DNA from 2 places in the Pseudomonas sp. GW460-LB5 genome. Region 1 is predicted to be linked to the other one. Evidence: predicted binding sites of a transcription regulator. Region 1 holds the regulator's gene; the other holds the start of a gene.
What was found. Region 1 encodes sigma-54, which starts transcription at its own class of promoters, with help from an activator protein. Its sites were predicted from a motif close to ANTGGCATNNANNTTGCTNT; they were not measured.

Region 1 (12,268 bases):
GGCGACCGCCGGTCGTGGTGGCAACGTGACCCAGCCACGTCAGCGCATCGACATGGTGATCCAGCCCAAGAAGAAGGCCGAGTAAATGGCAACCCTCAAAGCCCAGCATCTGGCCAAGAGCTACAAGGGGCGGCAGGTCGTACGTGATGTCAGTCTGTCGATCGACAGTGGCCAGATCGTCGGCCTGCTCGGCCCCAACGGCGCCGGCAAGACCACCTGCTTCTACATGATTGTCGGGCTGGTCCAGGCCGAGCAGGGGCGCGTGCTCATCGACAACCTCGATGTCAGCCACCAGCCCATGCACGGCCGCGCCCGTGCCGGCATCGGCTACTTGCCGCAGGAAGCCTCGATCTTCCGTAAACTGTCGGTGGCCGACAACATCATGGCCATTCTCGAGACCCGCAAGGACCTCGACCGCGACGGCCGCCGCAAAGAGCTGGAAAGCCTGCTGCAGGAGTTCCACATCAGCCATATTCGCGACAACCTCGGCATGAGCCTTTCCGGTGGTGAACGCCGCCGCGTCGAGATTGCCCGCGCCCTGGCAACCGCACCCAAGTTCATCCTGCTGGACGAACCCTTCGCCGGTGTCGACCCGATCTCGGTTGGTGACATCAAGCAGATCATCCACCACCTCAAGGCCAAGGGCATCGGTGTGCTGATTACCGACCACAACGTGCGCGAGACGCTGGATATCTGCGAGACCGCCTATATCGTCAATGATGGCCGGCTGATCGCTGAAGGCGATGCCGAGACCATCCTGGCCAACGACCTGGTCAAAGAGGTTTACCTGGGCCACGAGTTCCGGCTCTGACCCAGGGGATGCGCCTGGAGCACTGGCACATAGCCGTGAAACCGCGGGTAAAGTTGTTACAGTGCTCTAGGCAAACGCTACAATTTAAGGCATAAAACTTGCTTGATCTGGCGCCCCGGCGCCCTCGTGTAGTGGATGGCGCATGCGCGCCGGCGAACAAGGTATTAAGCCCCAGCCATGAAACCATCGCTCGTCCTAAAAATGGGCCAGCAACTGACGATGACACCGCAGTTGCAACAGGCCATCCGTCTGCTCCAGCTTTCCACCCTGGACCTCCAACAGGAAATCCAGGAAGCGCTGGAGTCGAACCCGATGCTCGAACGTCAGGAAGACGGCGAGGACTTCGACAACAGCGACCCGATGGCGGACAACGCCGAGAACAAGCCGGCAGCCGAAGCCCAGGACAACAGCTTTCAGGAAAGCACCGTCAGTGCCGACAACCTGGAAGATGGCGAGTGGGGCGAGCGGATCCCCAACGAGCTTCCGGTCGATACCGCCTGGGAAGACATCTACCAGACCAGCGCCAGCAGCCTGCCGAGCAACGATGACGATGAGTGGGACTTCACCACCCGCACATCGGCCGGCGAAAGCCTGCAAAGCCACCTGCTGTGGCAACTGAACCTGGCGCCGATGTCCGACACCGACCGCCTGATCGCCGTTACCCTCATCGACAGCATCAACGGCCAGGGCTACCTGGAAGACACCCTTGAGGAAATCTGCGCCGGTTTCGACCCGGAGCTGGATATCGAGCTGGACGAGGTCGAAGCGGTGCTGCACCGTATCCAGCAGTTCGAACCGGCCGGCGTCGGCGCCCGTAACCTGGGTGAATGCCTGCTGCTGCAACTGCGCCAGCTGCCTGCCAACACTCCGTGGATGACCGAAGCCAAGCGCTTGGTCACCGATTTCATCGACCTGCTCGGCAGCCGCGACTATAGCCAGCTGATGCGGCGCATGAAAATCAAGGAAGACGAGCTGCGCCAGGTCATCGAGCTGGTACAAAGCCTCAACCCGCGCCCTGGCTCACAGATCGAGTCCAGCGAACCCGAGTACGTGGTGCCCGACGTCATCGTGCGCAAAGACAGCGACCGCTGGCTGGTGGAGCTGAACCAGGAAGCCATCCCGCGCCTGCGGGTCAACCCGCAATACGCAGGCTTCGTGCGCCGCGCCGACACCAGTGCCGACAACACCTTCATGCGCAACCAGTTGCAGGAAGCGCGCTGGTTCATCAAGAGCCTGCAAAGCCGCAACGAAACCCTGATGAAGGTTGCCACGCAGATCGTCGAGCACCAGCGCGGTTTCCTCGACCATGGTGATGAAGCAATGAAGCCGCTGGTGCTGCATGACATCGCCGAAGCGGTGGGGATGCATGAGTCGACCATCTCTCGGGTTACCACGCAAAAATACATGCACACCCCGCGTGGCATCTACGAACTGAAATACTTTTTCTCCAGCCACGTCAGCACCTCCGAAGGCGGAGAATGCTCGTCTACAGCGATCCGCGCGATCATCAAAAAACTGGTTGCAGCGGAAAATCAGAAAAAGCCATTGAGTGACAGCAAGATCGCTGGTTTACTGGAGGCACAAGGCATCCAGGTAGCCCGTCGCACCGTCGCCAAGTACCGCGAGTCGCTCGGCATAGCACCGTCGAGCGAACGCAAGCGACTGATGTAGCCCCTGAGATGCGCCACAGCGTTTGTGGGGCAGGTGCAAGACCTGCCTCTTTATGCACGGGCAATAAAGGAGAAGCTGTATGCAAGTCAATATCAGTGGACAGCATGTAGAAGTCACCCAGCCACTGCGCGATTATGTGCTTGAAAAGCTCGCCCGCGTGGAAAGTCACTTCGACAAGATCACCAACGTGCAGGTCATCATGAAAGTCGAGAAGCTGCAGCAGAAGGTCGAAGCGACCCTGCAGATTCCTGGCGGTGAAGTGGTTGCCAATGCCGAAGACCAAGACATGTATGCAGCCATCGACGCCTTGGCCGACAAGCTCGACCGCCAACTGAAAAAACACAAGGAAAAACAGCAAAGCCTGCTGCAAGGTGCAGCTGCCCGCTGATCCCCCTCATCCATGATCCGACTTGAAACCATCCTGACCCCCGGCCGTTCCCTCGTGAACGTGCCGGGCGGCAGTAAAAAGCGCGCCTTGGAAACGGTTGCGAACCTCATCGCCGATCAAGTGCCAGAACTGGAGATGCAAGACGTCTTCGAAAAACTGGTCGCCCGCGAAAAACTCGGCTCGACCGGTTTCGGCAATGGCATCGCCATCCCTCACTGCCGGCTTGAAGGTTGCTCCGCACCGGTCAGTGCCCTGCTGCACCTGGACGCCCCAATCGAATACGACGCCATCGATGGCGCGCCCGTGGACCTGCTGTTCGTCTTGCTGGTGCCTGAAGCCGCTACCGATGCCCACCTGGAACTGCTGCGCCAGATTGCCAGCATGCTTGATCGCAAGGAAGTTCGTGATCGCTTGCGTAGCGCCAGCAGTAACGAGGCCCTCTTCCAGGTAGTCCTGGACGAACAGAACGAGCACTGAACATGCGCTTGATCATTGTCAGCGGCCGGTCCGGCTCCGGCAAGAGTACCGCCCTCGATGTCCTGGAAGACAATGGTTTCTACTGCATTGACAACCTGCCCGCCGCGCTCTTGCCGGAGCTGGCGGAAGAGGCGCTGATCAACACCGAACTGCTGCAACCGAAGGTTGCAGTGTCGATCGACGCACGTAACCTGCCCAGCCACCTGACGCGCTTCCCCGAATTGCTCGAAGAAGCCCGCGCGCGCAATATCCAGTGTGATGTGCTGTTCCTGGATGCCGACGAAGGCATGCTGCTCAAGCGCTTTTCGGAAACCCGCCGACGCCACCCATTGACCAATGCCAACCGCTCGCTGGCCGAGGCGATCCGCGTCGAGAGCGAGCTTTTGGGGCCGATCGCCGACCTGGCTGACCTGAAGATCGACACCACCAACCTGAACCTGTATCAACTGCGTGATTCGATCAAGCTGCGCCTGCTCAACCAGCCCGAGCCTGGCACCGCGTTCCTTGTCGAGTCGTTCGGTTTCAAGCGGGGCATGCCGGTCGATGCGGACCTGGTGTTCGATGTGCGCTGCCTGCCCAACCCTTACTGGAAGCCTGAACTGCGCGAACACTCCGGCCTCGAGCAACCGGTCATCGACTACCTGGGCGCACAGCCAGATGTCGAAGACATGTTCAGCGACATTTCCAGCTACCTGCTCAAGTGGCTCCCCCGCTTCGCCGCCAGCAACCGTGCCTACGTTACCATTGCCATCGGCTGCACCGGCGGCCACCACCGCTCGGTGTACATAACCGAGCGCCTTGGCCAGTTGCTGCAGCAATCCCTGAAAAACGTCCAGGTCCGCCACCGCGACCTCTAGCCCAAGGATCCGCCCCACGATGCCCGCCCGCGAAATCACCATTATCAACAAGCTGGGCCTGCATGCCCGGGCGGCAGCCAAGTTCGTCGGCGTGGCTGGCCGTTATCCCTGCCAGGTGCGCGTTGGGCGCGCGCCGGACACGCTGGTGGACGGCAAGAGCATCATGGCGGTGATGATGCTGGCAGCCGGCAAAGGCACCCAGGTGCACCTGCATACCGAAGGCGAGCAGGACAACGAGGCGATGAATGCGTTGGTCGAGCTGATCAACAACTTCTTCGACGAAGGCGAATAGAAGCCTGCACGGTCCTGCTAGGAACGCGTAAACCTGATCATGAATCAGGACAGCGCGGTGTCCATCACCATCATCAGGCAAAACCCGATGCACAGCCCCAGGCTGGCCAGACGATGATGGCCGTTACTGCGCGATTCCGGGATGATCTCCTGGGTCACCACCAGCAGCATCGCCCCTGCCGCGCAGGCAAGGCCCAGCGGCAACAGCAGTTCGGCGATGTTCACCAACCAGGCACAGATCACTGCGGCCAGCGGCTCGACCAAGCCTGACGCAGCGCCAATCAGAAAAGCGTTGAAACGCGACATGCCCGCCCCGGCCAACACCAGCGCAATCACCAGTCCCTCGGGCACATCCTGCAACGCAATGCCCATGGCCAGGCTGTCGGCGTCGGCCATGCCCCCACCTGCCGACACACCGATGGCCATGCCTTCGGGGATGTTGTGCGCAACGATGGCAATGACAAACAGCCAGATACGCGCAGCAATCACCGGCTGGTTGCCAGTGCCGACCAGTGCTTCTGGCGAGGCGCCAGACACCTTGAGGTCAACCAGAAACAGGCACAGCGCACCGAACAACAAGCCAAAGCTGATCAGGCCACCGGCGGCCCATGGGCTGAAACCTACGGACCGGGCCGCGTCCAGGCCCGGAATGATCAGGGAAAATGCGGTGGCTGCCAGCATCACGCCTGCGCCGAAGCCCAGCAGCGTGTCGGCCAGCGCCACCGGCATGTTGCGAATGACCAGTACCGGTACCGCCCCCAGCGCCGTCCCCAGTGCGCATAATGCGCCGCCCTCCAGGGCGCGCAACATGCGTGGCTCCAGGTCCAGCCACGCAAGGCCGCGCGCGACCAGCAGCGCGGTGCCGGTCAGCAACAGCAAAGTCCCAAGCGCCAGACGAAACAGGCGCACACTGCTGACAGACATCACTTCAGAGCGCATACCGGTCCGGCTCACTTCAGGGCTTCAACATAACGACGTTCCACTTCCGCCCAGTCAATGACGTTGTAGAAAGCACCGATGTATTCCGGACGACGGTTCTGATACTTCAGGTAATAGGCATGCTCCCACACGTCCAGACCAAGAACTGGCGTATTGCCGTGCATCAGCGGGCTGTCCTGGTTACCGCTGCTTTCCACCACCAGGGTTTTCTGCGGCGTCACGCTGAGCCACGCCCAGCCACTGCCGAAACGGGTCAGCGCCGCTTTGGTGAAGGCGTCCTTGAAGGCGTCGAAACCGCCCAGTTGCGACGAGATGGCCTGCGCCAGCTGGCCCTGCGGCTCGCCGCCCCCCTGCGGTGACATTACGGTCCAGAACAGGCTGTGGTTGGCGTGGCCGCCGCCATGGTTGGTCACCGCACCCCGCAGGTTTTCCGGCAGTTGCTTGACCGCACCGACCAGCTTTTCCACGGGCCACTCGGCCCACTCGGTGCCTTCGATGGCGGCATTGAGGCCATTGACGTAGGTCTGATGGTGCTTGCTGTGGTGGATCTCCATGGTCTGGGCGTCGATGTGCGGCTCCAGTGCATCGTAGGCGTAAGGCAAAGCAGGCAAGGTATGGGGCATGTCAGTGAATTCCGTAGGCATGGGTTCTGGGCGCCACGTCCGGCCGGGCAGCGATCTCGCTGCCCCCGGCATTGTGGCGGTGGAGCAGGCGCTCGGTACGTGGGTACTGACCGTACTCGGCGATGAAGCTCAGCAGTTCGGTATAGGTTCTCCCACTGTGGCGCAGGGCCGCGTCACGCAGAGCCTGGGGCAAACGCGCCTCCTGGCTGGCCTGCAGCAGCCGCTGGTGGGCGGCGCACAGGTAGTCGGCGCTTTCGTGCGGCTGATTCAGGCGCAGGTGCAGGTCAGCCAGGTTGTGGTGGGCGATGACCAACGCGGCCACCGCTTCGTCAACGTCATGCCAGCGCTCGAACAGCACCTGTGCCAGCGCCAGTGCCTGCAGGTAATGTTCCCGGGCGTCTACCAGCTCGCCTTGGTCGAACAGGCGGTTGGCTGTTTCGGTCGTGCGTTTCCAGTGCTGCATGGCATTGCTACTCCGCGCTGATGGCGCTAAGGCGGTGACGCAGGGTCAGATACCGCCGGCAGTGAGCTTTTCCGGGTCCAGCAGCGCTTGCAGCTGGTCACGCGAAAGATCGGTGTGCGCCAACGCCACCTCGATGATCGGGCGGCCCTGCTTGTAGGCGGTCTTGGCGATTTCGGCGGCCTTGAGGTAACCAATGATCGGGTTCAGCGCAGTGACCAGGATCGGGTTGCGCGCCAGGGCTTCCTTGAGCTTGTCCTCGTTGACCTTGAAGCTGGCGATGGCCTTGTCGGCCAGCAAGCGGCTGACGTTGGCCATCAGCTCGATGCTCTCCAACAGGTTGCGGGCGATCACCGGCAGCATCACGTTCAGCTCGAAATTGCCGGACTGGCCAGCAACCGCGATGGTCGCGTCGTTACCGATCACCTGGGCAGCAACCATGGCAGTGGCCTCCGGGATCACCGGGTTGACCTTACCAGGCATGATCGAAGAGCCCGGCTGCAAGCCTTGCAGCTCGATTTCGCCCAGGCCGGCCAGTGGGCCGGAGTTCATCCAGCGCAGGTCGTTGGCGATCTTCATCAGTGCCACGGCCGTGGTCTTGAGCTGGCCAGACAGCGCCACGGCGGTGTCCTGCGAGCCGATCAGGGCGAACAGGTTCTGCCCCGGGGTAAACTCGACCTGGGTCAGGCCGCTGAGCTGCCGGGCAAAGCCGGCAGCGAACTGAGGGTGGGCATTGATGCCGGTACCCACGGCGGTACCGCCCTGGGCCAGCGCCTGCAGGCTTGGCAAGGTGGCTTCGATGTGCCCCTTGGCACCGTTGATCTGCGCCGCCCAGCCGTCCAGCACTTGGCTCATGCGTACCGGCATGGCGTCCATCAAGTGGGTGCGACCCGTTTTCACATACTGATGCACTTGCGCCGACTTGGTCTCGATCACCTGTACCAGGTGGCTCAGCGCCGGCAGCAGTTGCTCGTGCAAGGCCAGTGCAGCACTGACATGAATGGTGGTGGGGATGATGTCGTTGCTGCTCTGGCCACAGTTGACGTGGTCGTTGGCGTTGACAGCGTCACCCAGCACGCGGCTGGCCAAGGTGGCAATCACCTCGTTGGCGTTCATGTTCGAGCTTGTGCCAGAGCCAGTCTGGAACACATCCACCGGGAAGTGCTGGATGAAGTCCTCCGCCAAGAGTTGCTCGACAGCCTTGACGATGGCCTGGCCCTGCGCCGCAGACAGTTGTTCCAGCTCGACGTTGGCCTTGGCGGCGGCAGCCTTGGCCAGCAACAGGGCACGAATGAACTGGGCCGGCATGCGCAGGCCACTGACCGGGAAGTTGTCGACCGCGCGCTGGGTCTGTGCACCGTACAAGGCCTTGGCCGGCACCTGCAGCTCACCCATGCTGTCACGCTCGATACGGGTATCACTCATCATCAAATCCTTGCATCAATTCATCGGGAGAAAGGGAGGGCAGCAGACGGCAATTGGCCAACTGCAGGGCGTAGGGCTGCCAGCGCTGGTTTTCTTCGTGGCGATCGAGGTTGCGCAACACCAGCAGGGGGCGCCAGGCCTGATCCAGGCACAGGCAACGCCAGTGCCAGGGCAGCATGCGGTCGCAGGCGGTATCCAGCAGCAGGCGGAAGGAGGTCAATGCCACCGTCCATGGCGAGGTCTCGGTGCAGCACACCAGATAGCGGCCTTCGGCCAGGTAATGCTCGATCAGGCGCGGCTCGTCGGGCTCGAGCGCACAGCGAATGCGCCGGCTGAGCCAGCGCCAGTTTTCCAGGTAGGGGAGTTCGCGCAGGACGGGTTTCATGAACATCATCGCCGGGTTACTGGATAATGATATTCATTATTAAGTGATAAATAGAATCACTTCAAGGGAAGGTGACGAAAAAAAACCCGGCGCAGGGGCCGGGTTTTCAGTGACATTGAAATTTCTGCTAAAGATCAGCTACCCGCAACAGTCATCCGCTCAATCAATACCGAGCCCGTATGGATATTGCTACGGGTTTCAAGATCGCTACCAATCGCGACAATCTGCTGGAACATATCCTTCATATTGCCGGCAATGGTCACTTCCTGCACAGCGTGCTGAATCTCGCCATTTTCGACCCAGAAGCCTGCCGCACCACGGGAGTAATCACCCGTCACCATGTTAAGGCCATGCCCCATCAATTCGGTCACCAGCAGCCCGCGGCCCATACGGCGGATCAGTGCGGCCTGGTCTTCGACACCGTGAGTGACGAACAGATTGTGCACACCACCGGAGTTGGCTGTGCTTGGCAAGCCCAGCTTACGCCCGGAATAGGTACCCAGCAGGTAAGACACCAGCTCGCCCTTGTCGACGAAAGGCTTGGCATAGGTCGCCAGGCCATCACCGTCAAACGCCGCGCTGCCCAGTGCCCGTGGAATGTGAGGGCGCTCGTCGAGGGTCAGCCAGGTGGGGAACAGGCGTTGACCAATGGTGCCTTCAAGGAACGACGACTTGCGGTAGAGATTGCCGCCGGAAATGGCCGAGAGGAAGCTGCCGAACAGGCCACCCGCCAGTTCGGCGGAAAACAGCACCGGTACTTCGCAAGTCGGTACCGGACGCGCGCCCAAGCGGCTGGCTGCGCGCTGGGCCGCGCGTACGCCGATGCTGCGCGGGTCGGCCAGCAGGTTGCCCTGGCGGTTCACGTCGTACCAGTAGTCACGCTGCATCTGGCCGTCGCCTTCAGCGATCATCACACAGCTCAGGCTGTGCCGGGTCGAAGCATAACTGCCAATGAAGCCATGGCTGTTGCCATACACGCGGCAGCCCTGGTGGGTATTGAGTGTGGTGCCGTCGGCGTTGAGGATGCGCGGGTCCTCATCGAACGCCGCCGCTTCGCAGGCCAGGGCCATCTCGATGGCCCTTTCGGGCTCGATAGCCCAGTCGTGATAGAGGTCCAGGTCCGGGATTTCACGGGCCATCAGCGCCGCGTCGGCCAGGCCGGAGCAATCGTCCTCGGACGTATGTTTGGCAATGGCCAAGGCTGCCGCAACGGTCTCACGGATCGCCTCCGGGCCACTGGCCGAGGTGCTGGCCGAGCCTTTGCGCTGGCCAACATAAAGGGTGATACCAAAGCCCTGGTCGCGGTTGAACTCAACTGTTTCAACCTCGCGCTGGCGTACTGTGGTGGACAGGCCCTGCTCCAGCGATACCGCCACTTCGCAGGCGCTGGCCCCCTGGCGGCGCGCCTCGGCAATGATTGCCTCGACCTGCTCCTGCAATGCTGGCAGGTCTTTCGGACCTACGCTCTGGACTGCACTCATGGTTCTCTCCACTCAAATTCTGCGTACGGCTTGGGGTCATTCTACGACCGGGCCGGACAAGCGGCCCCCGACTGGTTATCATGGCGGCGATTTCTAGCGGACTGCCACCATGGTTGATTCAAACAACGACGCCTTCGACGGCGAAAAAAGCAAAACCCAGATCAAGCGCGAACTGCATGAGCTGGTCGAACTCGGCGAGCGCCTTACCACGCTCAAAGCCGATACCCTGGCCCGCCTGCCGTTGACCGACGAGCTGCGCAAGGCCCTGGCCGAGGCCAGCAAGCACACCGCTCATGGCGCCCGCAAACGCCATATGTCGTTTGTCGGCAAGCTGATGCGCGTGCAGGACCTGGATGCCATCCACGCCTTGCTTGAGCAGATGGACAGCTCGACCCGCCAGTACAACGAGCGCTTCCACGGCCTGGAGCGCTGGCGCGACCGGTTGATCGACGGCAACGACGAAGACCTTGAGCGCTTCGTCAACGAGTACCCCGACACCGACCGCCAGCAGCTGCGCTCGCTGGTGCGCCATGCCCAGCACGAGAAGGCCCGCAACAAGCCGCCTGCCGCCGCACGCAAGGTGTTCAAGTACATCCGCGACCTCGACGAGCTGCAACGCGGCTTGCGCTGACGGATTGCTCTGGGGCCCTGTGGGAGCTGGCTTGCCCCGCGAACACCGGCAAAGCCGGTGTCAGCCACCATTATGTGGCCTTCTTCGCGGGGCAAGCCCGCTCCCACAAAAGCCCCCGAAGCTATCAAGCCCCGGTCCCACCCACGGTAATCGCATCCAGCTTCAAGGTAGGCTGCCCTACCCCGACCGGCACCGACTGCCCGTCCTTGCCGCACGTCCCTACTCCGCTGTCCAGCGCCAGGTCGTTACCGACCATCGACACCCGGCTCATCGCCTCCGGCCCATTGCCGATCAGGGTCGCGCCCTTCACCGGGGCGGTAATCTTGCCGTCTTCGATCAGGTAGGCCTCACTGGTCGAAAACACGAACTTGCCACTGGTGATGTCCACCTGACCACCACCCAGGCTGGCGCAGTAGATACCTTTTTTCACCGACGCGATGATTTCCTGAGGGTCGGTTTGCCCTGCTCGCATGTAGGTGTTGGTCATGCGCGGCATCGGCAGGTGCGCGTAGGATTCACGGCGGCCGTTGCCGGTGACCGCCATACCCATCAGGCGTGCGTTGAGCTTGTCCTGCATGTAACCCTTGAGCACACCGTTCTCGATCAGCGTGGTGCATTCGGTCGGGGTGCCCTCATCATCTACGCTCAGCGAGCCACGGCGGCCTTCGAGCGTGCCATCGTCAACGATGGTGCACAGGCTCGATGCCACTTTCTCGCCAATGCGGCCGCTGAACGCCGAACTGCCCTTGCGGTTGAAGTCACCTTCTAGGCCATGGCCCACCGCCTCGTGCAGCAACACGCCCGACCAGCCCGAACCCAGCACCACCGGCAAGGTGCCGGCAGGTGCCGGGATCGCCTCCAGGTTCACCAGCGCCTGGCGCAATGCCTCGCGGGCATAGCCCATCACCCGTTCCTCGGTGAAGAAGCGGTAGTCGGTACGCCCGCCACCGCCCTGCCCGCCGCGCTCGCGGCGGCCGTTCTGCTCGACGATGACGCTGACGTTGAAGCGCACCAACGGGCGCACGTCGGCGGCCAGGCTGCCATCGGCCGCAGCGATCAGGATGCGCTCCCAGACCCCGGCCATGCTTACGCTGACCTGCTGGATGCGCGGGTCCAGGGCGCGGGTGGCTGCATCGACACGCTTGAGCAGCTCAACCTTCTCGGCACGGCTCAGTACATCCAGCGGGTTGTCTGCGCCATACAGGGCGGTCACTTCCTGGCTGCGGAAGGCCTGGACCGTGCCGTTCTGCCCGGCCCGGGAAATGGAACGGGCGGCGCGTGCAGCCGAGGTCAACGCCTCGAGGTTGATCGCATTGCTATAGGCGAAGCCGGTCTTTTCACCGGACTGGGCACGTACGCCCACGCCCTGGTCCAGGTTGAAGCTGCCCTCTTTGACGATGCCGTCTTCCAGTGCCCAGGTTTCCGAGATCTGACCCTGGAAATACAGGTCGGCGGCGTCGATGCCGGGGCCGGCCAACTCACCCAGCACGCTCTGCAGGCTGTCCAGGGTCAAGCCGCCTGGGGCCAGGAGCTGCTCGCTGACGGTGGATAACATCTGGCTCATAGTCACTCCGAGGTATGCGCAGGTCGCAACGCGCCCTGCGAGAAAAAGCGCCGGTGCGTTACCACCGGCATGCGCGCCCGGATGGACGCTTGTTCATCAATGTTGCGCTCGGCAAGCAGCACCGCTTCGCCTTGCGCCTGCTCTACGACGATGCGCCCCCAAGGGTCGACGATCGCCGCATGGCCATGGGTTTCCCGTGGGCCTGGGTGGGTGCCGCCCTGTGCAGCAGCCAGCAGGTAACACTGGGTTTCGATCGCGCGGGCGC
Region 2 (12,268 bases), on a different contig from region 1:
TCTGGTTGTGACCGTACAGGCTCAGGTAACCATTGCCATGGTCGAGAATGACCAGAAGCCCCGCGCCGCGCAACCAGTCGGCGAACACCACGCGCCCGCCGTGCACCGCACGGACCTGGGTGCCCGGGTTGGCACTGATCATCACCCCATCCCACTTGGCACGGGCGTCGCTGCCGCGGGCATCACCGAAGCGTGCCAGCAATCGACCGTTCACCGGCCATGGAAGTTTTCCCCGTGCCGAAGAAAATGCACCGCCGTAGCTTGCGCCGTCGGTGGAAACCATCGGGCCGAGCGTGGTGCGGGCCTTTTTCGGTGGTTCCACAGGTTCCTGGGCCTGCTCGCGGGCAGCGGCGGCGGCCAGCGCCTCCTGCTGACGGCGTTTTTCCGCTTCCTGCTGGGCCAGCAAGGCTTTCTTGCGCGCCTCTTCAGCTTCGCGGGCCTGCCGGGCCAGGGTTTCCTCGATGGTCTTGAGGACTTTGGACAGGTCGGCCTGGTCCTGCTCGCGGGCTTGCAACTTCTGATCGCGGTCCTTCATGTCGCCATTGAGCTTGGCCAGCACCTGCTGGCGCTTGCCGCGTTCGGCTTCCAGCGCCTGGCGGCGGCTGTCGAGGTCGGCGCGCTGGGTCAGCAACTGTTGCTGCTGGCCGGCAATTTCCTGCTCGACGTTGGCCAGTTGGCGCAAGGTCTCGTTGAAGGTGCGCAATTGCTCCAGGCGCGCTTTGCTGAGGTAGTCGTAGTACGTCAGGGTGCGGGCGAACTTCTCGGGGTTCTGCTGGTTGAGCAGCAGTTTGAGGTATTCCTCGCGGCCGTTGTTCTGGTAGGCCGAGCGGGCCTGTATGGCAATCAGTCGTTGTTGTTCAACGCGGGCGCTCTGGAGTTTTTTTTTCTCGGTATCAAGGCGCTCCAGATCGCCCTCGGTCTTTTTTAGTTCTTGCTGCAGTGCCTCCACCTGCTTTTCGAGGTTGCCGATGTCGGTCTCGGTGGCTTTGAGGTCCTTTTGCACACCGGCCTTTTCTTCCTGGAGCTTGCCCAGCGTCTTCTTGAGCTCGGCAATATCCTGGCGGGTGGCGTCCAGTTGCTGCTGGGTCTGGGCACGCTCATCGGCAAAGGCCGGGCTGAGCAGGCAAGACAGGGCGAGTAGGATCAGGGCGCGAAGCATGGGGTTTGGCGTACCAAGGATGGAGACCGGCCTAGTATGCCCGCCCGGGCAGGCAAAAAAAACGCCTCGCTGCGGGTGCAGGGGGGCGTTGGTCTGGAAGTCATGTGCGATCGGGGCCGCTTTGCGGCCCATTCGCGGGGCAAGCCCGCTCCCACAGGTACCCACGCAGTGCGTTGTGGGAGCGGGCTTGTCCCGCGAATGGCGCCAATCAGGCGTCGATCAGGATCGACGTCCCGGTCATTTCCACCGGCTTTTCCAGCCCCAGCAGCTTCAGCATGGTCGGTGCCACATCGGCCAGCACACCGCCTTCGCGTACCTTGACGTTGCGCTTGCCCACATAGATGAACGGCACCGGCTCGGTGGTGTGCGCGGTGTGCGCCTGGCCGGTGCATTCGTCTTCCATCTGCTCGACGTTGCCATGGTCGGCGGTAATCAGCGCTTCGCCGTCTACCTTCTCCAGTGCTTCGACAATGCGCCCTACACAGGTATCCAGCGCTTCGACCGCCTTGACCGCTGCCTCGAACACGCCTGTGTGGCCAACCATGTCACCGTTGGCGTAGTTGACCACGATCACATCGTAACGCTGCTGCTCAATGGCTTCGACAATGCGATCGGTCACTTGCGGCGCGTTCATCTCCGGCTGCAGGTCGTAGGTGGCGACCTTCGGCGACGGGATCAGAATGCGTTCTTCACCTTCAAACGGCTCTTCACGCCCGCCCGAGAAGAAGAAGGTAACGTGGGCGTACTTCTCGGTCTCGGCGATGCGCAGCTGGGTCTTGCCGTTCTTGGCCAGGTACTCGCCCAGCACATTGTTCAGGCTGGAGGGTGCAAAAGCCGCCGGGGCCGGGATCTTGGCCGAATACTGGGTCAGGCCGATGTAGGCCGCCAGTTTTGGCAGGCGGGCGCGTGGGAACTCGCTGAAGTCGGTTTCCACAAACGCACGCGACAGCTCGCGGGCGCGGTCGGCGCGGAAGTTCATGAAGATCACGGCGTCGCCATCTTCAACCTTGACCGCCTCGCCAATGCGCGTGGCCTTGACGAACTCGTCGCTCTCGTCACGGGCATAGGCCGCTTCCAGGCCGGCCTGGGCGGTGTCGGCGGTGTACTCGGCGGTGCTGTCGACGATCAGGTTGTAGGCGGCGCTGACACGGTCCCAGCGGTTGTCGCGGTCCATGGCAAAGTAGCGGCCGATCAGGCTGGCGATGCGGCCCTTGCCCAGCCTGGCGAAGGTGGCGTCGATCAGTTCGATGGACGACTGGGCGCTGCGTGGCGGGGTGTCGCGGCCATCGAGGAAGGCGTGCAGGTAGATCTTTTCTGCCCCGCGCTGCGCAGCCAGTTCGGCCATGGCAACCAGGTGGTCCTGGTGGCTGTGCACGCCGCCATCAGACAGCAGGCCGAGAATGTGAATGGCCTTGCCGGCACTGGTTGCCTTGTCCACGGCGCCGGTTAGCACCGGGTTCTCGAAGAACTCGCCATCGCGGATGGCTTTGGTGACGCGGGTGAAGTCCTGGTAGACGACGCGGCCGGCCCCCAGGTTCATGTGACCGACTTCGGAGTTGCCCATCTGCCCGTCCGGCAGGCCGACATCCATGCCCGAGCCGGAAATGAGCCCATGCGGCCGGGTGGCGCGCAGGCGATCATAAACCGGCGTATTGGCGGCAAAGATGGCGTTGTGTTCGGGGATTTCACTGTGGCCGAAGCCATCCAGGATGATCAGGACCAGGGGTTTGGGCGTACTCGTCATCAATCAAACTCACGGTTGTTCAAAGATGATAAAGACACGCATTTTAGGGCAAATACGCCACCTGCGGCGAATATTCGTCCTGTTCCCTGACCAGCGCGGCCAATGCGGCAACATGAAGGTACCTTTGCAGCCCGCCCGTCGGGCTTTGGTGGTACTGGGGGGCTGTGTATACTGGCCGGCATTTTCAATCGCCTGGAACACCGCTGATGGTTGCTCACCTGATTCAATTCGCGACAGATCACTACATCCTGGTTGCGATTTTCGTTGTTCTGCTGGTCCTGCTGCTGCTCAACGAAATCCGCCGCGGCGGCCAGAGCCTGAGCAATGGCCAACTGACCGCCCTGGTCAACGCCGACAAGGGCCTGGTCATCGACATCCGTACTGCCAAGGAATACGCCGCTGGCCACATCGTCGGTGCCATCAACATTCCGCAGGACAAGCTGGCCGCTCGCATGAGCGAGCTTGAAAAGCACAAAGAGAAGACCCTGATCGTTGTCGACGCAATGGGCCAGCAGTCCGGCACCCACTGCCGCGAACTGCTCAAGGCTGGCTACACCGCTGCCAAACTGAGCGGTGGCGTTTCCAGCTGGAAAGCCGATAACCTGCCCCTGGTGAAGTGATATGAAGCCCGTCATCGTCTATTCCAGCGACTACTGCCCCTACTGCATGCGCGCCAAGTACCTGCTCGAGAGCAAGGGCGTGGCCTTCCAGGAAATCAAGGTCGACGGCAAGCCGCAGGTTCGCGCCGAGATGAGCCAGAAGGCCGGCCGTACGTCGGTGCCGCAGATCTGGATCGGCAGCACCCACGTCGGTGGATGCGATGACCTCTATGCCCTGGAGCGCGCTGGCAAGCTCGACGCGCTGCTGGCGGCCTGATTTGCACTGCATTCAAAAACATTAGGATAAGGACCTGCCATGACTGACCAACAGACCAACGGCGCTGCTGCAGAAGACAACAGCCCTCAGTTCTCCCTGCAGCGCATCTATGTGCGCGACCTGTCGTTCGAGGCCCCGAAAAGCCCGCAGATCTTCCGTCAGACCTGGGAGCCAAGCGTTGCGCTGGACCTGAACACCAAGCAGAAGGCTCTGGAAGGTGACTTCCACGAAGTGGTGCTGACCCTGTCGGTTACCGTCAAGAACGGTGACGAAGTGGCCTTCATTGCTGAAGTGCAGCAGGCCGGTATCTTCCTGATCGCCAACCTGGATGCGGCTTCGATGAGCCACACCCTGGGTGCGTTCTGCCCGAACATCCTGTTCCCTTACGCCCGTGAGACCCTGGACAGCCTGGTGACCCGCGGTTCGTTCCCGGCCCTGATGCTGTCGCCGGTCAACTTCGACGCACTGTACGCGCAAGAAATGCAGCGCATGCAGGAAGCGGGCGAAGTGCCGACTGTGCAGTAATCACTGCCGGTATCAAGAAAGCGCCTCTCGGGGCGCTTTTTTGTTGCCTGTTCCGGCCTCTTCGCGGGGCAAGCCCGCCCCCACGTTGAACTGTGTACGCCCAACCCTTGTGGGAGCGGGCTTACCCCGCAAAGAGGCCGCCCCTGCCAATGCATCAGCTACCGGCAAACCCGTTCTGCCGCCAGGCCTCATACACCGTCACCGCCACGGTATTGGACAGGTTCAGGCTACGGCACCCCGGCCGCATTGGCAGGCGCAGGCGTTGTTCAGCCGGCAGGCTGTCCAGCACCTCGGCCGGCAACCCGCGGCTCTCTGGCCCGAACAGGAAGGCATCGCCCGGCTGATAGGCCACTTCATGGAACGGGTGCGAGCCTTTGGTGGTAAAGGCGAACAGCCTTGGATTACCCAGGCTTTCCAGGCATCCGGCCAGGCTCTCGTGGCGCTTGAGCGTGGCATACTCATGGTAATCCAGCCCCGCGCGACGCAGGCGCTTGTCATCCAGTTCGAAGCTGATGGGTTCGATCAGGTGCAGGTCGCAGCCGCTGTTGGCGCACAGGCGAATGATGTTGCCGGTATTCGGCGGAATTTCTGGTTGAAAAAGGATGACGTGAAACATGCACGGCTCCAAGCGTGAAGATGACGGGCATTCTACCCCTGAACCGGACGTGCGTTCGAAGGCCTTCCCACGGGTAATGCTGTCACTGGCGATTGTCGGCTTGATGGTAGGGCTGATGATCGGCCGCCTGACCGCGCCCGACGAGCGTGAGCTGCAGCAGGTGGAGGTGGTGCAGGATGGCCTGACGCTGTGGTTCAACGAAGAACCCAAGCTGCATGGCGAGAATGTGGAAGGCACGGTTGCGCTGCTGTTCCAGGCTCAGGGCAAGGCTCAGCAGGGGCAATTGAGCCTGCAGGGCAAACCGGTCAGTTGGCGGGTACAGAAGAGTCAGGAAGGGTTGTTGCTGACGGTGATTGCCGCGCGTCCCCTGCACGGCGAGTGGGCCGGTGCAGAGGACGATGGGCGTTGGCGGGTACAGGTGAAACTGCACGAATAAAAGAGGGGATATCCCGGCCTGCCTGTACCAGGGTCCCCAAAAGGGGTTACTGCGTATAAAGGGGGGATGACCCGGCCTGCCTGTACCGAGGTCCCCAAAACGGGCGGTGCTGCGAATAAAAGAGGGGTTCACCCGGCCTGCCTGTACCAGGGCCCCCGAAACTGGGTATGTATTAGCTATTGCAGGGGGCGTGCCAATTTTGCAAAGCCCGTGAATGTTGGGCTTTGAGGGGGATTTGGCCGAGTTTTGAGGGGGTTTGTGCCTTCCAGCGGTGCATCGGGCACAGGATCGGTGCATCGGGGCTGAAATAGCTGGGGCCGCTTTGCGGCCCTTTCGCGGCACAAGGCCGCTCCTACAGGAGAACGCGAACCCCTGTGGGAGCGGCCTTGTGCCGCGAAAGGGCTGCAAAGCAGCCCCGGGAGATTACGGGTTTACCGATAAGTCAGTGCTCGTCACCTTCCTCGTCATCCCCACCCGCCACGTTCATCCCCAGCTCCTTGATCTTGCGCGTCAGGGTATTACGCCCCCAACCCAGCAACAGGGCCGCATCCCGGCGCCGTCCGGCGGTGTGCTTGAGCGCCGTCTCGATCATGATCCGTTCAAAACTCGGCACCGCGCTGTCCAGCAGGTTCGACTGCCCGCGTGCCAGCGCCTGGTCGGCCCACTGGCGCAGGGCCTGCTCCCAGTTGGTGACCGGTGCAGCATCCTGTGGCAGGTTCAGCAGCTCGGGGGGCAGGTCGCCAATCAGCACCTCGCGGCTGGAGGCCATCACGGTGATCCAGCGGCAGGTGTTTTCCATCTGCCGCACATTGCCCGGCCATGGCAGGTTGCGGATGAACTCTTCGGTTTCCGGTTTCAGAATCTTCGGCTCGACGGCCAGCTCCTGAGCGGCCCGGGCAAGGAAGTGGCGGGCGAGGGCAGGGATATCCTCGCGACGGTCGGCCAGCCGCGGAATGTGGATGCGGATCACGTTCAGGCGGTGGAACAAGTCCTCACGGAACTTGCCCGCCTGCACCAGCGACTCCAGGTTCTGGTGAGTCGCAGCAATGATGCGCACGTCGACCTTGACCGGCACATGCCCGCCAACGCGATAGAACTCGCCATCGGCCAGTACCCGCAGCAGGCGGGTCTGGGTGTCGGCGGGCATGTCACCGATTTCGTCGAGGAACAAGGTGCCGCCATCGGCCTGTTCAAAGCGGCCCCGGCGCAGGTTGGCAGCACCGGTGAAAGCCCCTTTTTCATGGCCGAACAGCTCGGACTCCATCAGGTCCTTGGGGATGGCCGCCATGTTCAGGGCAATGAACGGCGACGCCGCACGCGGGCTGTGGCGGTGCAGGGCATGGGCGACCAGCTCTTTGCCGGTGCCGGACTCGCCGTTGATCAGTACGGTGATGTTGGAATGGCTAAGGCGGCCGATGGCGCGGAACACCTCTTGCATTGCCGGGGCTTCACCGATGATCTCCGGGGTGCGTGCCAGATTCTGTGGCACATCCAGGCCTTGCTGCTCTTGGGCATGCTGGTTGGCGCGCTTGACGAGCGAGACGGCCTCGTCCACATCGAACGGCTTGGGCAGGTACTCGAAAGCACCGCCCTGGTACGACGCCACGGCGCTGTCGAGGTCGGAATGGGCGGTCATGATGATGACCGGCAGGCGCGGGTGGTGTTCGCGGATCTGTGCCAGCAGGTCGAGACCGCTGGCGCCCGGCATGCGGATGTCGGAAATGATCACGTCCGGCTGCTGGCGTGCCAGGCGGCCCATCACGCCATCTGCGCTGTCGAAGCTCTGGGTGGTCATGCCTTCTTGTTGCAGGGCTTTTTCCAGGACCCAGCGGATGGAGCGATCATCGTCGACGATCCATACGGTTTCACTTCGGCTCATGAGGCGGTGGCTCCTTGTTCCAGGGGCAGGTAGATCGAGAAGGCGGTGTGGCCTGCGTGGCTTTCGCACTCGATCAGGCCCTGGTGCTGGCTGATGATGTTCTGGGTAATGGCCAGGCCCAGCCCGGTACCGTCCGGGCGGCCACTGACCATGGGATAGAAGAGGGTGTCTTGCAGTTCCGGTGGAATGCCCGGGCCGTTATCGATGATCTCCACCCGCGCGACCAGGCGATGGCGAACATGGCCGATGGTGAACTGGCGCAAGGCGCGGCTGCGCAGGGTGATGCGGCCCAGGCGCAGTTCGTTCTGCGAACTGATCGCCTGCATGGCGTTACGCACGATGTTGAGCACGGCCTGGATCATCTGCTCGCGGTCGATCAGCACGTCCGGCAGGCTTGGGTCGTAATCGCGCACCAAAGTGATGCAGCCCTGGCTTTCGGCGTCGACCAGGCTGCAGACCCGCTCCAGCACTTCGTGGATGTTGGTCATGGCCAGCGATGGCAGTTTGTTCGAGCCGAGCATGCGGTCGACCAGGTTGCGCAGGCGGTCGGCCTCTTCGATGATTACGTTGGTGTAGTCGCGCAGGCCTTCTTCGGGTAGCTCGCGGGCCAGCAACTGGGCCGCGCCGCGAATGCCGCCAAGGGGGTTCTTGATTTCGTGGGCCAGGCCGCGCACCAGCATCTTGGTGGTTTCCTGCTTGCTCAGCTGGGCCTCTTCCTTGGTGATGCGCAACAGCCGGTCGCGGGGGTGCACCTCCAGCAACAGCAGGGTCTGGCCCTGGTTGAGGATGGGCGTTACCGCATAGTCCACGGTGATGGTCTGCCCGGTCAGCGAGGTGAGCTGCGCTTCGCGCTTGGTGAACGGGTGCGCCTGCTCGACGGCCTGGCGCAACGAGCTGAGCGCCTCGGTCGATTCGGTAAACAGCTCGCTGATGAACTGCCCATGGCTACGTTGACCACTGACGGCCAGCAGCATTTCCGCGGCCGGGTTCATGTATTCCAGGCGCAGCTCGGCGTTGAGCAGCAACGTGGCGGTGGTCAGGTTGTCCAGAAGCAGACGGTGCTGCGCATCGCTGATGGTCATAAGGCGTCGTTGACCTCTTTTGGCGCTTGCCTGGCATTTCTTTGGCCAGGGCCGGGCTCGGGGTGCATCGGCTGATGCGTGTCTCTCCGCAGAAAAAATGCAAGAAACAAACCAAAGCTCCGAAAAGAAGCGGGATTTGCCGATAAAGGCCTGGATCTGCGCAAATTCGGATCAGAAAGTCTTGATGAAACGTTTAATGTGAACCAGATTGGGGAGCAAATCGGGGCACTGTACTCAATCTTGCACCAAGATAGAGCATAGCGTGGCGGGCGAGGGTTCTGCGTGTGGCGCAAACGAAAACGGCCTCCCGAAGGAGGCCGTCTTGATCATGTCATCGGCGCGAAGCGGCGATCAGATCAGCAGCTGTAGTACAGCTCGTATTCCAGCGGGTGCACGAAGGTACGGACCTTGATCTCTTCTTCCGACTTCAGTTCGATGAAGGCATCGATGAAGTCGTCGGAGAACACGCCGCCCTTGGTCAGGAACGCACGGCCTTTGTCCAGCTCTTCCAGGGCTTCTTTCAGGCTGCCGCAGACTTGCGGAATGTCCTTGGCCTCTTCTGGTGGCAGGTCGTACAGGTTCTTGTCGGCAGCATCGCCTGGGTGAATCTTGTTCTGGATGCCGTCCAGGCCGGCCATCAGCAGGGCCGCGAAGGCCAGGTACGGGTTGGCCGATGGGTCCGGGAAGCGTGCTTCGATACGGCGGGCTTTCGGGCTGCCGACGTAAGGAATACGGATCGAGGCGGAACGGTTGCGAGCCGAGTAGGCCAGCATTACCGGAGCTTCGAAGCCTGGGACCAGACGCTTGTAGGAGTTGGTCGACGGGTTGGTGAAGCCGTTCAGGGCCTTACCGTGCTTGATGATACCGCCGATGAAGTACAGGGCGGTGTCGGACAGGCCGGCATAGCCTTCACCCGAGAAGGTGTTCTTGCCGTCTTTCCAGATCGACATGTGCACGTGCATGCCCGAACCGTTGTCGCCGTACAGTGGCTTCGGCATGAAGGTAGCGGTACGGCCGTAAGCGTCGGCAACGTTGTGCACGACGTATTTCAGGGCCTGTACTTCGTCAGCTTTCTTCACCAGGGTGTTGAACTTGACGCCGATTTCGTTCTGGCCGGCAGTCGCCACTTCGTGGTGGTGAACTTCAACGGTCTGACCCATTTCTTCCAGTGCGTTGCACATGGCAGTACGGATTTCGTGGTCGTGGTCGAACGGCGGAACAGGGAAGTAGCCGCCTTTCACGCCTGGACGGTGGCCTTTGTTGCCGCCTTCCACGTCAGCGCCGGTCATCCACGAGCCTTGCTCGGAGAAGATCTTGAACATCGAGCCGGAGATGTCCGAGTGGAACTTCACTTCGTCAAAGATGAAGAACTCTGGCTCCGGGCCTGCGAATACGGTGTCACCGATGCCGGTGCTCTTCAGGTACTCTTCGGCGCGCTTGGCGATCGCACGTGGGTCGCGATCGTAGCCCTGCATGCTCGACGGGTCGACGATGTCGCAGGTGATGATCAGGGTTGGTTCTTCGGTGAACGGGTCCAGCACGGCGGTGTCGTCGACCGGCATCAGGATCATGTCGGACGCTTCGATGCCTTTCCAGCCAGCGATGGAGGAGCCGTCGAACATCTTGCCGACTTCGAAGAAGTCTTCGTCCAGCGCATCACGCGACGGCATGGTCACGTGGTGCTGAATGCCTTTGGTGTCCGTGAAACGCAGATCAATCCACTTGACGTCATGATCTTTGATGAGTTGAACCGACTTCGACATGTTGTCCTCCGGATGGTCTAGAGCGCGGTGGGCCGCTGCCCTGGAAAAAGGGTGTTGCCGGGCGCGGATAGTCGGCCAAGCTTACCTGCCTCACAAGGGAGCAAATTGCATGCCAGTGCCCGAAAATGGCGAGGGTGGGATAAAAGCAGGCGTTTGCGGGCATTTGGCGGTGGGTTGGCGGGGAAAAGTGCACCCTTACGATGCGGTTTTTGGCATCAACGCACCAATAGGGTGCATTGGTTGGCTGTGTGCTTCCTTTAAGGGCCTCATCGCCGGCAAGCCAGCTCCCACTGAGAGGGCGCAGGTCTTGAGGCCCGCCGAAGTCCTGTGGGAGCTGGCTTGCCGGCGAGGAGGCCAGTACAGGCAATATAAATCCAACCTTCTGTACAAAAGTTGGTCAAATCCTGAGCAGTTTCCGCTATAATTCGCGCCCCACATTTTCGGCAGGCCCTGCGCGCGCTGTTAACCAATGAAACTTATCGTCAAAGTCTTCCCAGAAATCACCATCAAGAGCCGGCCGGTGCGCAAGCGCTTCATCCGTCAGCTCGCCAAGAACATCCGCAACGTGCTCAAGGACCTCGATCCTGAGCTCGCGGTCGATGGTGTCTGGGACAATCTCGAAGTGGTCACCCGCATCGAAGACGAAAAAGTCCAGCGCGAGATGATCGAACGCCTCACCTGCACCCCGGGTATCACCCATTTCCTGCAGGTAGAGGAATACCCGCTGGGTGACTTCGATGACATCGTTGCCAAGTGCAAGCAGCACTTCGGCCACCTGCTGGCCGGCAAGCACTTTGCCGTGCGCTGCAAGCGCGGGGGCCACCATGACTTCACCTCGATGGACGTCGACCGTTACGTCGGCAGCCAGCTGCGCCAACAGTGTGGCGCGGCCGGCATCGAGCTGAAGAAGCCTGAAGTGCTGGTGCGCATCGAAATCCGCAACCAGCGCCTGTACGTGATCCACAACCAGCACCAGGGGATCGGCGGCTACCCGCTGGGCGCCCTGGAGCAGACCTTGGTACTGATGTCCGGTGGCTTCGACTCCACCGTGGCAGCCTACCAGATGATGCGCCGTGGCCTGATGACCCACTTCTGCTTCTTCAACCTTGGCGGCCGTGCCCACGAGCTGGGCGTTATGGAAGTGGCCCACTACCTGTGGAAGAAGTACGGCAGCAGCCAGCGCGTGCTGTTCATCAGCGTGCCGTTCGAAGAAGTGGTCGGCGAGATCCTCAACAAGGTCGACAACAGCTACATGGGCGTGACCCTCAAGCGCATGATGCTGCGCGGTGCCGCGCACATGGCTGACCGCCTGGAAATCGATGCCCTGGTCACGGGCGAGGCCATTTCCCAGGTGTCCAGCCAGACCCTGCCGAACCTGTCGATCATCGACTCGGCCACCGACAAGCTGGTGCTGCGCCCGCTGCTGGCCAGCCACAAGCAGGACATCATCGACCAGGCCACCGAAATCGGCACCGCCGACTTCGCCAAGCACATGCCAGAATACTGCGGCGTGATTTCGGTAAACCCGACCACTCACGCCAAGCGCCACCGCATTGAGCATGAAGAGAAGCAGTTCGACATGGCCGTGCTGGAGCGCGCCCTGGAGCGCGCCAAGCTGATCTCCATCGACCATGTGATCGACGAGCTGGGCAAGGATGTCGAAATCGAGGAAGTGGCCGAGGCGCTGTCGGGCCAGATCGTCATCGACATTCGTCACCCCGATGCCCAGGAAGACGAACCCCTGGTGCTGGACGGTATCGAAGTCCAGGCCATGCCGTTTTATGCCATCAACAGCAAGTTCAAGCACCTGGACCCCACGCGCCAGTACTTGCTGTATTGCGACAAGGGTGTGATGAGCCGTTTGCACGCACACCATCTGCTCAGTGAGGGACATGCCAATGTGCGTGTTTATCGTCCGACATAAGACGCCGGGGCTGTATGGCGGCAGTATCCGCCATCGCCCTCCCGACCACCGGGCCCGCTGAGCCTTAAACAGTACATATTGGCCGCCTACACTGGGCGGCAACCGAATCCTCTGATCGAGATACACTTGTGATCGAAAATCTGCGTAACATCGCCATCATCGCCCACGTTGACCATGGTAAAACCACCCTGGTCGACAAACTCCTGCGTCAGTCCGGCACTCTGGAGCGTAACGAGCTCAACGACGAGCGCGTCATGGACTCCA

Region 2: the regulator sigma-54 is predicted to act here: its motif matches at 10,178-10,197, upstream of glnA (type I glutamate--ammonia ligase).

The regions. Positions count from the first base shown of each region.
Region 1 covers NZ_JBWKXT010000026.1:17,149-29,416, reverse strand. The annotation lists gene lptA (lipopolysaccharide transport periplasmic protein LptA) at 1-85, shown strand, start outside; gene lptB (LPS export ABC transporter ATP-binding protein) at 86-811, shown strand; gene AC07XM_RS16715 (RNA polymerase factor sigma-54) at 989-2,482, shown strand; gene hpf (ribosome hibernation-promoting factor, HPF/YfiA family) at 2,562-2,870, shown strand; gene ptsN (PTS IIA-like nitrogen regulatory protein PtsN) at 2,883-3,347, shown strand; gene rapZ (RNase adapter RapZ) at 3,350-4,204, shown strand; gene AC07XM_RS16695 (HPr family phosphocarrier protein) at 4,224-4,496, shown strand; gene AC07XM_RS16690 (ZIP family metal transporter) at 4,541-5,434, opposite strand; gene AC07XM_RS16685 (superoxide dismutase) at 5,446-6,057, opposite strand; gene AC07XM_RS16680 (DUF2753 family protein) at 6,059-6,520, opposite strand; gene AC07XM_RS16675 (class II fumarate hydratase) at 6,566-7,942, opposite strand; gene AC07XM_RS16670 (hypothetical protein) at 7,935-8,336, opposite strand; gene pmbA (metalloprotease PmbA) at 8,462-9,808, opposite strand; gene yjgA (ribosome biogenesis factor YjgA) at 9,918-10,439, shown strand; gene tldD (metalloprotease TldD) at 10,564-12,003, opposite strand; gene AC07XM_RS16650 (carbon-nitrogen hydrolase family protein) at 12,006-12,268, opposite strand, start outside.
Region 2 covers NZ_JBWKXT010000008.1:67,200-79,467, forward strand. The annotation lists gene AC07XM_RS07595 (murein hydrolase activator EnvC family protein) at 1-1,159, opposite strand, end outside; gene gpmI (2,3-bisphosphoglycerate-independent phosphoglycerate mutase) at 1,368-2,903, opposite strand; gene AC07XM_RS07605 (rhodanese-like domain-containing protein) at 3,110-3,523, shown strand; gene grxC (glutaredoxin 3) at 3,525-3,779, shown strand; gene secB (protein-export chaperone SecB) at 3,819-4,304, shown strand; gene trmL (tRNA (uridine(34)/cytosine(34)/5-carboxymethylaminomethyluridine(34)-2'-O)-methyltransferase TrmL) at 4,459-4,920, opposite strand; gene AC07XM_RS07625 (hypothetical protein) at 4,919-5,356, shown strand; gene ntrC (nitrogen regulation protein NR(I)) at 5,799-7,235, opposite strand; gene glnL (nitrogen regulation protein NR(II)) at 7,232-8,317, opposite strand; gene glnA (type I glutamate--ammonia ligase) at 8,674-10,080, opposite strand; gene thiI (tRNA uracil 4-sulfurtransferase ThiI) at 10,550-12,004, shown strand; gene typA (translational GTPase TypA) at 12,133-12,268, shown strand, end outside.